Regions from separate parts of the Paenibacillus sp. J22R160 genome, predicted to be linked through region 1. Evidence: riboswitches for the same ligand, from Rfam matches in the RefSeq annotation. Region 1 holds a riboswitch; the other holds the start of a gene.

Region 1 (5,690 bases):
AATAATTATTATAAATAAATTAAAATGAAAGTCAATACTTTTTAATAATTATTATAAATAAGAAAAAGAACCGAGGATTCTCTTCAGAGAATGTCCTCGGTTCTAACGATCGTGTTAAATGCCAGGATAGCCTGGGGCATATGGATAGTAAGGATTAGGCGGGTAGGGGTAAGGATATCCGTAAGGAGGATATGGATAGTAGGGATCAGCCGCACCGTATAGAAGTGGGGCTACTACCCATGGAAGTGCATTGTTGAAACCGCCGCCGGGGTAGAAACCGCCATGAAATCCAGGGCCGCCGAAACCGGGGCCAATGTGACCAAATCCAGGTCCGAATCCAGGGCCATGACCAATACCACCGTGCCCTATGCCACCAATACCACCAATACCGCCATGCCCAGGGCCACCGATTCCACCAACACCGCCAATACCGCCATGCCCAGGGCCACCAATGCCACCGTGTCCGATGCCTCCGCCATGTAAACCGCCACCAACCGGCGGACGAAATTCTTGTTCTTCAGGTCTCGTCATTAAAGGATCACTCACATTCTTGTATAGTTGAAATGCCTAATACACTGTATGTGTGTGAATGCCTAGTTGGTGAATAGTTCGCTGAAATTGGGCGAAAAATAAACCTGGAACCCTCTATTTACAGAAGGTTCCCGGCTACTTAGTTAATTGAATTCGACATCCGCTTTTGCATCTGCCTCAGCACTCGCTTTTTTTTGTTCATAGGCATCCCTAAACGTATCAACAATCTTTGTATCATATCCATTATCCGATAACTTCGTGGTCAAATCGTTCATCATTTGATTGAAAACCTCATCCGTTTGAGCGATTTTCGAATTTGCCTCTTCAAGTAAACTTTGATCTTTTGTTATTTTATATTGATCCTTTAGCGCTGTGAGTTCATCCTGGCTTTTCTTCTGAAGCTGTAATAACTGTGCCACCGTATCGGATGTAATCGAATCATACGAAGGTTTCGTTACACCTCCGCTGCCACCACCACCGATTACACCTCCGCCTCCAGCTGCTGGAGCTTGAGGATCCGGTTTAGGAGTCTCCGGTATCTTCACCTCAGGATCCTTCTTATCCGGAGCCGTCACAGCTGAAACCGTATAGGTCACAGGATCCCAACTAATCGTTTTGCCCACAGACTCAGAGAAGAAACGAATAGGCACATAGAGACTACTGTCGAAGATATAACCTGGTAAATCCTCAGAAGGGCTCTTCGCGACACCATCGAAAATAAAGGCAACCTTCTCCTTGTATACATTTAGTTTGCTGGATACTAACTTTGTTTTGTCTACCTTTTCATTGCTTTTCGAATAAACCTGCGTGTTGAGCTTGTACTCTTTGATGTTAATTTTGTCTGTTTCTTTAGGTTCGGAAATCGTGACAGTGTATGTATCCGCGTCCCATTTCACTGCCTTATCCAAAGAATAAGAGATGAATCTGATCGGGACATAAGTACTGCCTTCATAGATAAAACCCATTTGACCTTCCGGCGGCGCGTATTCTTTACCGTCGAATGTGAAGTGCATTGGGACTTGATATACATCCACATCAACAGGTGTTTGTGCGGCGGATGCCACGGTACTCATTCCCATTAATAGAGCTAATGATAATCCTGCTGCTGCTTTGATATGTTTTTTCACCTAGATGGACACCTCGTTTAGTTATTTGGGTTGTAACGTATTTTTTTGAAAATGGTTGCTATCAATTTTTCATCAGCCAACACATAGGTAGTTAGTACTATCCTAAGTTCTAAGTGGTATTGATATCACTTTGTTTAATCATAAAATAGTTATTTTAAAAATGAGATCTAAATTTGCAGGAAAAAAGGAGCAATTATGAGAATTACCACATTAGCTGCTTACATTGGTTAAATACTACATCTCTTTTTAATACGTCTATTCAAATGTATTTAAGCATAAAACAATGAGGTGCGACATATTGGTCAATGGTATCGATGAAAACAAAAGTGATCACATTTTTCTGTTTAAAGGCTGTTTATGGGGCTTGCTAATTACAATCCCATTGTGGATTGTAATTATCTATTTACTAACAAAATACCTGTAAACTTTCCTTTCTTAAAAAAGGCTTAAACATAAAAAAGCACCCTATAGGGTGCTTAATCAATAATTTTATAATAAACAGACTTTTCTAATGCTCTCATTTCCTATTTCAAATCGCTGACCCTCTTCTGCCGAACAATGAGTACTAGAATTGGAACCAACATGTTCATGAATCTCATTTACAAACATAGCCTCAGCCATCAGATCTGCTCGTTTAGCAATTGCAAATAAACTAAAATAAAAAACACACCCCACAATCCAAAGAATACTTAATATGATCCAAATCATATTCTACTCTACCTCCCAATAGTTTGTTCCACATAAGAATCAGACGGAGGCCGTATCCGATAGCTGGCTGACATACTGGTTATTTTCCAGTTTAGTCCCTTTAGCTTTGCGTCACTGACTTTCATCAATTTTGCCATTGTCTTACGATTTATGTGATTGTCGTATATAGGATTATTTTAGCAAACGATACAAATGTGACATCAGCCATTAGAACTATTAATTCAATTCAACAATGAACCAAAAGTACTATACAAGTCAGCACCCACCGTTTAATACCGAGAAAGTTCCTACCATGATGATTCACCTACAGTTTCCATGTGAGCTCTCAGCACTACTTAGCTGTAAGAGCTTTCTCTATCTGACCAATTGCACTACTTTGCGCTGCTTGCTTCATAGAATAATAGGTTTGTTTCCACCCATCAATCTCAGCAGAGCCTACTCCCGCATTAATTGAATCCGAGAGAATCCCATTAAAGCTAGCATCGCACTTCGACTCCGCATCCACAAACTTTTGCATAAACATGCTTTGTAGTTCTTTAAGACCTAAATCTTTGTTTCCTTTCTTCGCACTTACCACACCGGAAACAAGATTGTTGATATTTCCTTGGCAGCTGGCTTTCAATGAAGTTAATTTGGAGTTATAAGTTTCGAGAAGTGCTGGATCTATCTTCTGATTTGTAGGAGCAGGCGACGGCGGGAGTTGAACCGTTAACTGGTCTTTTTCATCTTCAACAGAACTCTCTTGTATATTATTCGTCTGTTGGACTTGTTGGCTTTTCTGCGAATTTCCCTTGTCCTGTAACTCTCTAAGGATTTTTTTGCGTTCTTCCGGGTCATACACGCCAATTAACTCAATTGGATAATTAGGGTCAAGTATTTTTAACTCCTTTCCATAAGGTGTAGTAATCGCTCTCAGTGACTCTATTTCCTCTTTTGTAAGCTTAGAAAGAAGTAAATCGCGGATTTTTTGTTTTTCATTATTTGAAAGATTATCACTTGCCTGACCTGTTAAGTAATATACTTCTTTCAGACTAAGACCTGATTTGAGTAGGATAGCCGCTGCATCTAATGCATCTTGCGATTGGATGGGTTTGGATGCAAATTCATTAGCTTTATCAACAGGGGAAGAAATAAAAGAAGGAAGAGTCGCAGAATATGTTTTGTTACCATCTTCTAACCCTTCTCCTTGTTTTCCAACGACATTATTGCTAATAGGTACGTGTCGTCTCAACACATCTTCCACTTGAATAGAATGAATTTTGTAATAAATATATCCTATTGCCACAAATAATATGATAGATACCGAACAAACTATCCATAAAGTCCAGCGGATCCAAGGTTTTAATTTTTTCACAATAGGTACATCCTCATTTCTTGCAGTTCTAACATAACTTCAATTTTTAATATATTTCCTCATCAGACATAAATAGGCTTCCTTTTCACAGCCTGGTTGGCTACTTTCAGTAAATACTTACCATATTCATTTTTAATCATAGGCTCTGCCAAATTTAAAAGCTGCTCCCGCGATATGTATCCTCTATTAAAAGCAATTTCCTCAAGACATGCTATTTTTAAACTTTGTCTCTTCTCTATGGTCTCAATGAACTGTGAAGCTTGTAATAAAGATTCATGTGTACCGGAGTCCAGCCAAGAATACCCTCTACCGAGTATCTCAACATTTAACTGCTCTAGAAGCAGATACTCTTTATTAATATCAGTTATTTCAAGTTCACCACGAGCGGAAGGTCTAATTCTCTTGGCCATCTCAACAACTTTATTATCATAGAAGTAAAGTCCAGTGACTGCATAATTCGACCGAGGTATATTGGGTTTCTCTTCAATCGAAATGGCCTTTCCTCTTTCATCAAAGTCAACGACACCGAATCGCTCCGGGTCATTCACATAATAACCGAACACTGTCGCTCCACTGCTCCGATCAGTCGCTTTTTGAAGCATTTCTGTAAGTCCGTGACCATAAAACAGATTATCGCCTAAGATTAATGCGACGGAATCATCGCCAATAAAGCCTTCAGAAATAATAAAGGCTTGTGCAATCCCATCTGGAGAAGGTTGAACCGAGTAGGAAAGAGAAATACCAATATCCTCACCACCCCCCAATAATTGTTTAAATCTGGGGGTGTCCTCTGGGGTAGAAATGATGAGAATATCTTTGATTCCAGCTAACATCAAAACAGACAATGGGTAATAAATCATAGGCTTATCATATATAGGAAGCAACTGCTTCGATATCGTTTTAGTGAGTGGATATAATCTCGTTCCGCTTCCACCGGCTAAAATAATTCCTTTCAAAATTGAACGACTCCTTTACTGCTTAATAAGTTTTGGACTTTCTTTTATTACAGACGATTTACTCATCTGAACTTCAGTTGTTAAGAAGAGTTGTTCATATTCATTTACTATTTTTGACCAAGAATAATCTTGGTCGATCCGTCGTTTTGCCTTATATGATAAACTAGCAATCATTTCAGGAGAAAAATGATCCATCTGATTAACCATTGACGCAAGTGAGCCTTTTTGTTTATTGAAATAAACAGCCCCATCCAAAGCCACTTCATTATTAAAATTAACATCTAGTAGCAAATTTAACTTGGTTGAAGCCAAAGCTTCCAGTAATGAAGGGTTCGTCCCTCCTACTTCGTGGCCATGCAAATAACCATACGCCAGCTCCCGAATCTTTTTCAACAACTCTTGATCGTAAACAGTTCCAACAAATTTTATTCTAAGATCCGCGCTAAATTGCGTGCGTTCCGATAAACCTTGGAAGAATTGATTCTGTTCCACATTTGTAATAATGACTAAGTCTTTTTTTGTATTCGACCTCATAAATTCACGAATCATTAATTCGTAGTTATTTTCCGGTACAAATCTTCCTACTATTAAGTAGTATTCGTTAACTCTAATACCATGCTGCGCAGTCCAAACTTGTAGTTTCTCTGAATCATCTGATAGATTTGATCCTTCCATATCTGCACCATACGCGATAAAAGCTGTAGTAGGGTTGTATGACTTATACTCTGACTGTATGTAGCTCTTAATACCTTTGGAATCACAGATCAATAGATCCGCATGTTTAACCATCAAACTTTCTGACACTTTCCAATACTTTTTTATAGCGGCATTCCATTTACTACGTTTCCATTCGTGACCATCAGGATTTACGCAAACCGTAACTCCCATTTTCTCCAATTGCCTTTTATAGAAATAAAAAAAAGGCCCTATCCGGCAGGCCAATATATATACGGTACAATTTATTAATTTGTGTTTGCGAATATAATCAATGCATCTGCGGATGCTCAAAACATC
Region 2 (5,690 bases), on a different contig from region 1:
GCTTACCAGCGTTTTTGATATGAAAGAAAAATGGAATATTGAATTGTTTACCATGAAGATGTCCAGCCATTAAATAGTCAAAATCTTTATTTAAGTGTAGAACTACGTTAGGATCGTGGGTAATAATCAGTTTTGTTTTACGTTCATCAACAGCTTGAAACGCAGCTTCAATGTCACTTTTACCTGAATCGAAATCATCGATTCCTATTAATTCAAATCGTTCTAAGTGTAACGACTCGTTTCTTAACAAATGAAACCCATATTTTCTTAGAAGCTTGACAATATCTTTTACATTCTTCTGCTGATAATCATGGTTTCCAAGAACACAATATACGGGCACGTTGGAAATAGTCATAGCTCTTAGGTACTCTTCTAGTCTAGGAAGCCTTTTTCGGTATTTGGTAAAATCACCCGTAATAAATATATAGTCCGGTTTTTCATCATTAATAATAGCGGCTATTCTGGAAGGACTAATTCTTAATCTTTCAACATGCATATCACTTATTTGTAGAATTCTCACATTTAGATTAAGTGGGTATTTAATCCGCTCAATTTTCAGCCATTGTGTCGGTAAAATAAAGATTATGTAGCAAGCAAACACCACTAAGAATAAGTAAAGGCAGTTCAATAAATTTCCTTCCAAGCTCATCCTCCTCAGCAAAAGCGTATCAAATAATAATTACATATATTTTAATTTTTATTATAGTGTTAATACATTAATGCCACATGAGTATAAGAGTTCAATTATGATTCCTTATTTTGGGAGGAGTCCCCTATTTACCGCCGATATCCAATAAAAAAATCCCTATCGCTACTCCGACTTGTGGTCAGCTGAGCGTTAGAGGGATTTATTTTTTCATCAAAAGCCAAATCACTATGGCCCAGAGTGGAATAGACAGTAGGATACTCCATAAGCACCCTATAGCGAAACCTAATTTCGCTTTTTGTTCATTTTTTGATAAATCATCGTTCGGCATGTTCCACCAACTCTAGCGGGAGTCCATCGGGGTCTGCAAAAAACGTATACCGATCGCCTGTTATGGGATCAATTCGTATCGGTTCAACGGCAATTCCCTTGCTTTCTAGTTCTTTGACGGTTTCGTCCATATTCCCAACAACAAAAGCCAAGTGCCGAAGTCCTCGCGCCTCTGGCCTATTCACTCTTAATGGTGGATTAGGAAACGAAAACAATTCGATCTGCTGCTCTGTTTCTCCTATGCGCAAATCCAGCTTATAGGAATCACGTTCTGCCCGGTACGACTCATTGACGATCGTCATTCCTAGTAGTTCAACATAGAAATGCTTCGACCGTTCGTAATTCGAGCTAATAATAGCCACATGATGAATGCGATCGATTTTCACTAACACGCCCCCCCCCGGCTCCGTAAATAAACCGCATTCCGGGAACTCCCCATCCTGCGGTTCGTTTATTATTTTATCCGTCTGCTCTCATCGTTTCAACAATTTTCTTCAAAATATTCTCAGCTTGCGCATATTCAACCTGACAAGTGCCTGCTGCGTGGTGACCTCCTCCGCCATTTTGGAGCATCAAAGTCCCGATGTTCGTTTGGGAGGAGCGATTCACGATGCTGTGCCCGCAAGCAAATACGCAATTTTGTTTATTGCGCCCGTCCACGATCCATATGGATACATTCTGCTCTGGAAAAAGCGCGTAAACCATGAATCGGTTGCCGGGATAGATCGTTTCAACGTCCCGAAGATCCGTTATGATCACATTTCCTTCTGTACAGGTATGCTTAATAAGCATTTCACGGTACTGAGCATCTAGTTCATAATACCGTTCCACCCGTTCCTTCACGTCCGGAAGCTCCATAATTTGATCAACCGTCATCACGTCGCAATGATCCACAAGCTCTTCCATAAGCTGATAATTGCTAATTCGATAGTCCCGGTAACGTCCTAAACCCGTCCGAGCATCCATGATGAATGACAACAAATCCCAACCGGATGGGTTCAAAATATCATCTTTACTAAATTGTGCTGCATCCGCTTTATCTACGCCTTGCATAATATCGTCAATATCACCGAAGGTTTCTTGCCCTCCATAATAATCATAAACGACGCGTGCTGCACTTGGTGCAATGCGGGTTTCCCCTTTGAATGCCACCTTTTCGCCCATCCGCTCAAGTTCGCTGGAGTGGTGATCAAACCATAATCCGCAGCCTGCAACATAAGGCACATTGGCCAAAATATCGTTCTCGGTAACCTCGATCAAACCATCCTGCATATCTTTGGGATGAACGAATTTCATTTCATCAACCATGTTTAACTTTCTGAAAAGCATTGCGCATACTAAACCGTCAAAATCCGAACGCGTAATTAATCTCATAACGCAAAGCCCCCTACTGAATAGTACTTAAGAACTATGTATGATTATGTGTTCCATTATATCAGCACCTGTCGATTTGTGACAATCATTTTGTCGTCAGGGCTTTTCGGATGTAAAAAAAAGAACAGTTCGCCTATACTGGCTGAACCGTTCTTAATTTGGACGTCAAAATTTGATAGAGTCTAGTCATAAAAGCCTCAATTTGAGGCATCGGAGGCATTTTCACGGAAAGCTTAACTTCACCTTTCCAGTAGAAAATCAAAATGCTGTTGCTTCTCCCCTGAAACATCTCAACATCCCAACATGCTTCATTAAGTGCGTATTCTTCTAAATTAATCAATAGCTTTGGTCCATCCGAGGATGGCACCAAACGGGCAACATGATTGCCGCAAAGTGATGTTACTTTTTGCTCTTCATGTAATTCAGACTGCATGCTGCTTGGTCCTCCTTTTATCCATTGTTTATGAAAGTTATGACAGAGAAAAACCCCACCATAGTGTACCGATCGGAGGGGCTCTAAGTTGAATACCCAATCGCTCGGCAGCTGGCTGGCAACAAGTCCTTTTCAGGAACAAGGTAGCCCCTATAGCTTTGCGTCACTGACTTTCGTCAGTTTTGCCATTGTCGAGATGTGTTGTGAAGTCTTTTGCAAGAAATAACTACACTCTCAAGAATAAGGGAAGTTGTTTTGAAATCGTATAGTTCTCAAGAACTATTTTTGCAAGATCTATCAAAAAATTTCTTTTTTCGACCTGTTTTTCAAAAGCATTTGTAGATTATTGGCGCCTTTCCAGTAAAAGAGTGAGCCCGCAAGTGTCACAAAGGCGATGATGAGATAAAGCGTAGTACCCCCATACGTCACAAGCAAAAAGCCTCCAACCCATGGTCCCATAAAGTGACCTACGTTTGTTAAGGTTTGTGCACCGAAATAAGTACCTCGCATATGCTCAGGTGCCAGCTTATCAATCAGCATGCTCGCCGCGGGATAATTCAAAATTTCGCCTAGAGTAAAAATCGCCATTGAAGCAATCATTGGAATTAGCGAGTGCGAGAACGCAAAACCGATATCCCCTAACGCAAACATCAAATTGCCAAAAATAATGGCTGCAAGTGGTGTGTATTTATCAGAGATCCGTGTAAGAGGAATCTGCATTGCAATGACCACGATAGCATTGACACTCATAAGGACAGCAAACATTCTCACACCTTCAGTGAAATTCTGTTCCAAATATTGCGATAGTGTCACCATGACTTGCGAGTAGCCGATAGCCCCGATAATTCCGCCCAGAATATAGTAGCGAAACGTGACATCACGTTGGATGACCCGCAAAGCGGAGACAAACGTAACCGGTTGTTTCTTCTCCCCTTCTATTTGCTTAATGCCAAAAACGATGAGGAGAACATAAAGTGTAACCGCATAGAGAAAATATACGATTCCAGTCAGTAGAAACGGCAGTGAGCCATCCATCGTTGCAAAAAAGGCCCCTAATAAAGGTCCTACAGCAACACCGACATTAATCGCCATGTATCTCATTGAAAACACACTGAGTCGTTTGGCCGGCTCGGTCAAATCCGCCATCAACGCTTGAGAGACTGGTTCGTAGAAGGAGCGGCACAAGCCGTTAAGCATATTCAGCATCATGAACAAAATCGGCAGTTTCACAATACTAAAGCCTAGAAACACAACCCCCCATCCAAAAAGAGCAGCCAGCATGATGACGCGTCTGCCGAATCGGTCAGATAAGTTACCACCAATAAATCCTCCAACTGTTCCTGCTAAGGCGCCCATTCCAATAACGGCCCCGATCATTACCGCGCTCATCGACGTATGCTTAGCTAAGTAAATTGCTAGAAAAGGCAGACTCATGGAAGACGCAGCCCTGGCCATAACCGTTCCTAAAATTAACGTATGTACAATCGGATGATACGAACCAAGAAAACCGCGTAACCGATTCATCTGTCAGAACTCCTCTCGCTGTTAATTTACCATAGGTTAAGAAAATGAGATCAAGAACCCATTATACACGAAAAAAGGCTATTCGTGTCCTTAATTATAATTTTTTGTCGAATAAAAAGCAGGCTCCCCGTAATCGAACGGGAAGCCTGTTTTAAACACTTTTCGCGGCACTGAGTGCCCATAATTTTAAACTATCAAAAGGAAGAATGGTCAACTCATCAGGGAAGTTATAGGCTTCACTGCAAACCGCTAAATGATACGGCTTCTCGCTGTTCAGCGCATCCAACACAAAGGTTCTGCAAAAATAGCATTTATTCTCGTAAATGGTTACGGCTTCACTTGCAGTGAACTTATCAAATGATGCCTCCGTAAATGGATAACCAAGTCCGACGCCTATCAGTTTGGCGAAGCTTTCTTTCATCGCCCAGTGTTCACAAAGAAAGGCCTCACGATCTTGAATCGTACGATATTCCCTGCGTTCCGAAGGAGATAATATACATTCCTCCAAATTAACAAAACGCGGATCTTGCTTTTCAACATCAATCCCTACCTCACAAGAAGCAAGGACAATAGTGACCCACTCCCCGGAATGAGAAATATTAAAAGTAATATCTGGCCAGTCGCTTAGGGATGGCTTTCCTAATGGATTGTATATGACGCTAGGTCTTCTTTTTCCAATCCTACATAGTTCGTTACGCAGCACAAATTGGAGCAAAATGTCCCCTACGATCATTCTTTGCTGTTGATCTTTTTGCAGACATTTGTCAATCTTAGACCTTCTTACCTGGTCTAGAAGTGAACCAAATAACTTCCAGATGTCAACTCCCGTGTGAGGGTAAATCCTCGTAGCAATAATCTTCATTTGCATACTGATCCTCATATTGTTTAATCATTTGACAAATGAACTTGGCATCCCGATGTACCCATCCTATTAATGCAGACCCTCGGGAGGACAGCCAAGGTAGACCTACAAAATACAACCCGGGAATTAACGTAACGCCCCGTTCATGAATGACCGTTTGTTTGTTATTTAAAATCTCGGGAATATGAAGCCAAGGATAATTGGACCGAAACCCGGTAGCCCATATGATCGTTCCCGCTTCAAGAGATGAGCCATCGGCAAATTTCAACTGTTTCTCGCTGCCATTTGTTGTCCTCGCTAATAAATTGACCCTTCCACTGCTTATTGCATTCCTAAGTTCAAAGCCATAGAGCGGATCTTTCTTTTTAATAAATCTTCGCCCGACCCATGACTCTGGACTTTTTCGCAATATCCCGACCTTCTCATACCACCAAAAAAGACTTCTTCCGAATAAACGATAGGGCAAATACTGGATGTCATGACCCAATGACAAATAAACATTTCTCTGCTGAGAGATCTCA

The links. Region 1 has a riboswitch for cyclic di-GMP ahead of AC58UW_RS08550 (hypothetical protein). Riboswitches for the same ligand answer to the same signal wherever they lie in the genome.
Region 2: linked by a shared signal. The riboswitch ahead of AC58UW_RS03205 (hypothetical protein) and the one ahead of AC58UW_RS08550 (hypothetical protein) in region 1 are both predicted to bind cyclic di-GMP.

Annotation. Positions count from the first base shown of each region.
Region 1 is NZ_JCAUAU010000003.1:323,762-329,451, forward strand. It holds gene AC58UW_RS08540 (hypothetical protein) at 115-546, opposite strand; gene AC58UW_RS08545 (stalk domain-containing protein) at 675-1,658, opposite strand; gene AC58UW_RS08550 (hypothetical protein) at 2,148-2,366, opposite strand; cyclic di-GMP riboswitch class I at 2,422-2,511, opposite strand; gene AC58UW_RS08555 (hypothetical protein) at 2,698-3,720, opposite strand; gene rfbA (glucose-1-phosphate thymidylyltransferase RfbA) at 3,783-4,676, opposite strand; gene cps2T (beta 1-4 rhamnosyltransferase Cps2T) at 4,692-5,690, opposite strand, start outside.
Region 2 is NZ_JCAUAU010000001.1:748,266-753,955, forward strand. It holds gene AC58UW_RS03190 (metallophosphoesterase) at 1-643, opposite strand, end outside; gene gloA2 (SMU1112c/YaeR family gloxylase I-like metalloprotein) at 964-1,362, opposite strand; gene AC58UW_RS03200 (exopolyphosphatase) at 1,436-2,350, opposite strand; gene AC58UW_RS03205 (hypothetical protein) at 2,484-2,783, opposite strand; cyclic di-GMP riboswitch class I at 2,887-2,980, opposite strand; gene AC58UW_RS03210 (MDR family MFS transporter) at 3,081-4,307, opposite strand; gene AC58UW_RS03215 (4'-phosphopantetheinyl transferase family protein) at 4,459-5,175, opposite strand; gene AC58UW_RS03220 (flavin-containing monooxygenase) at 5,126-5,690, opposite strand, start outside.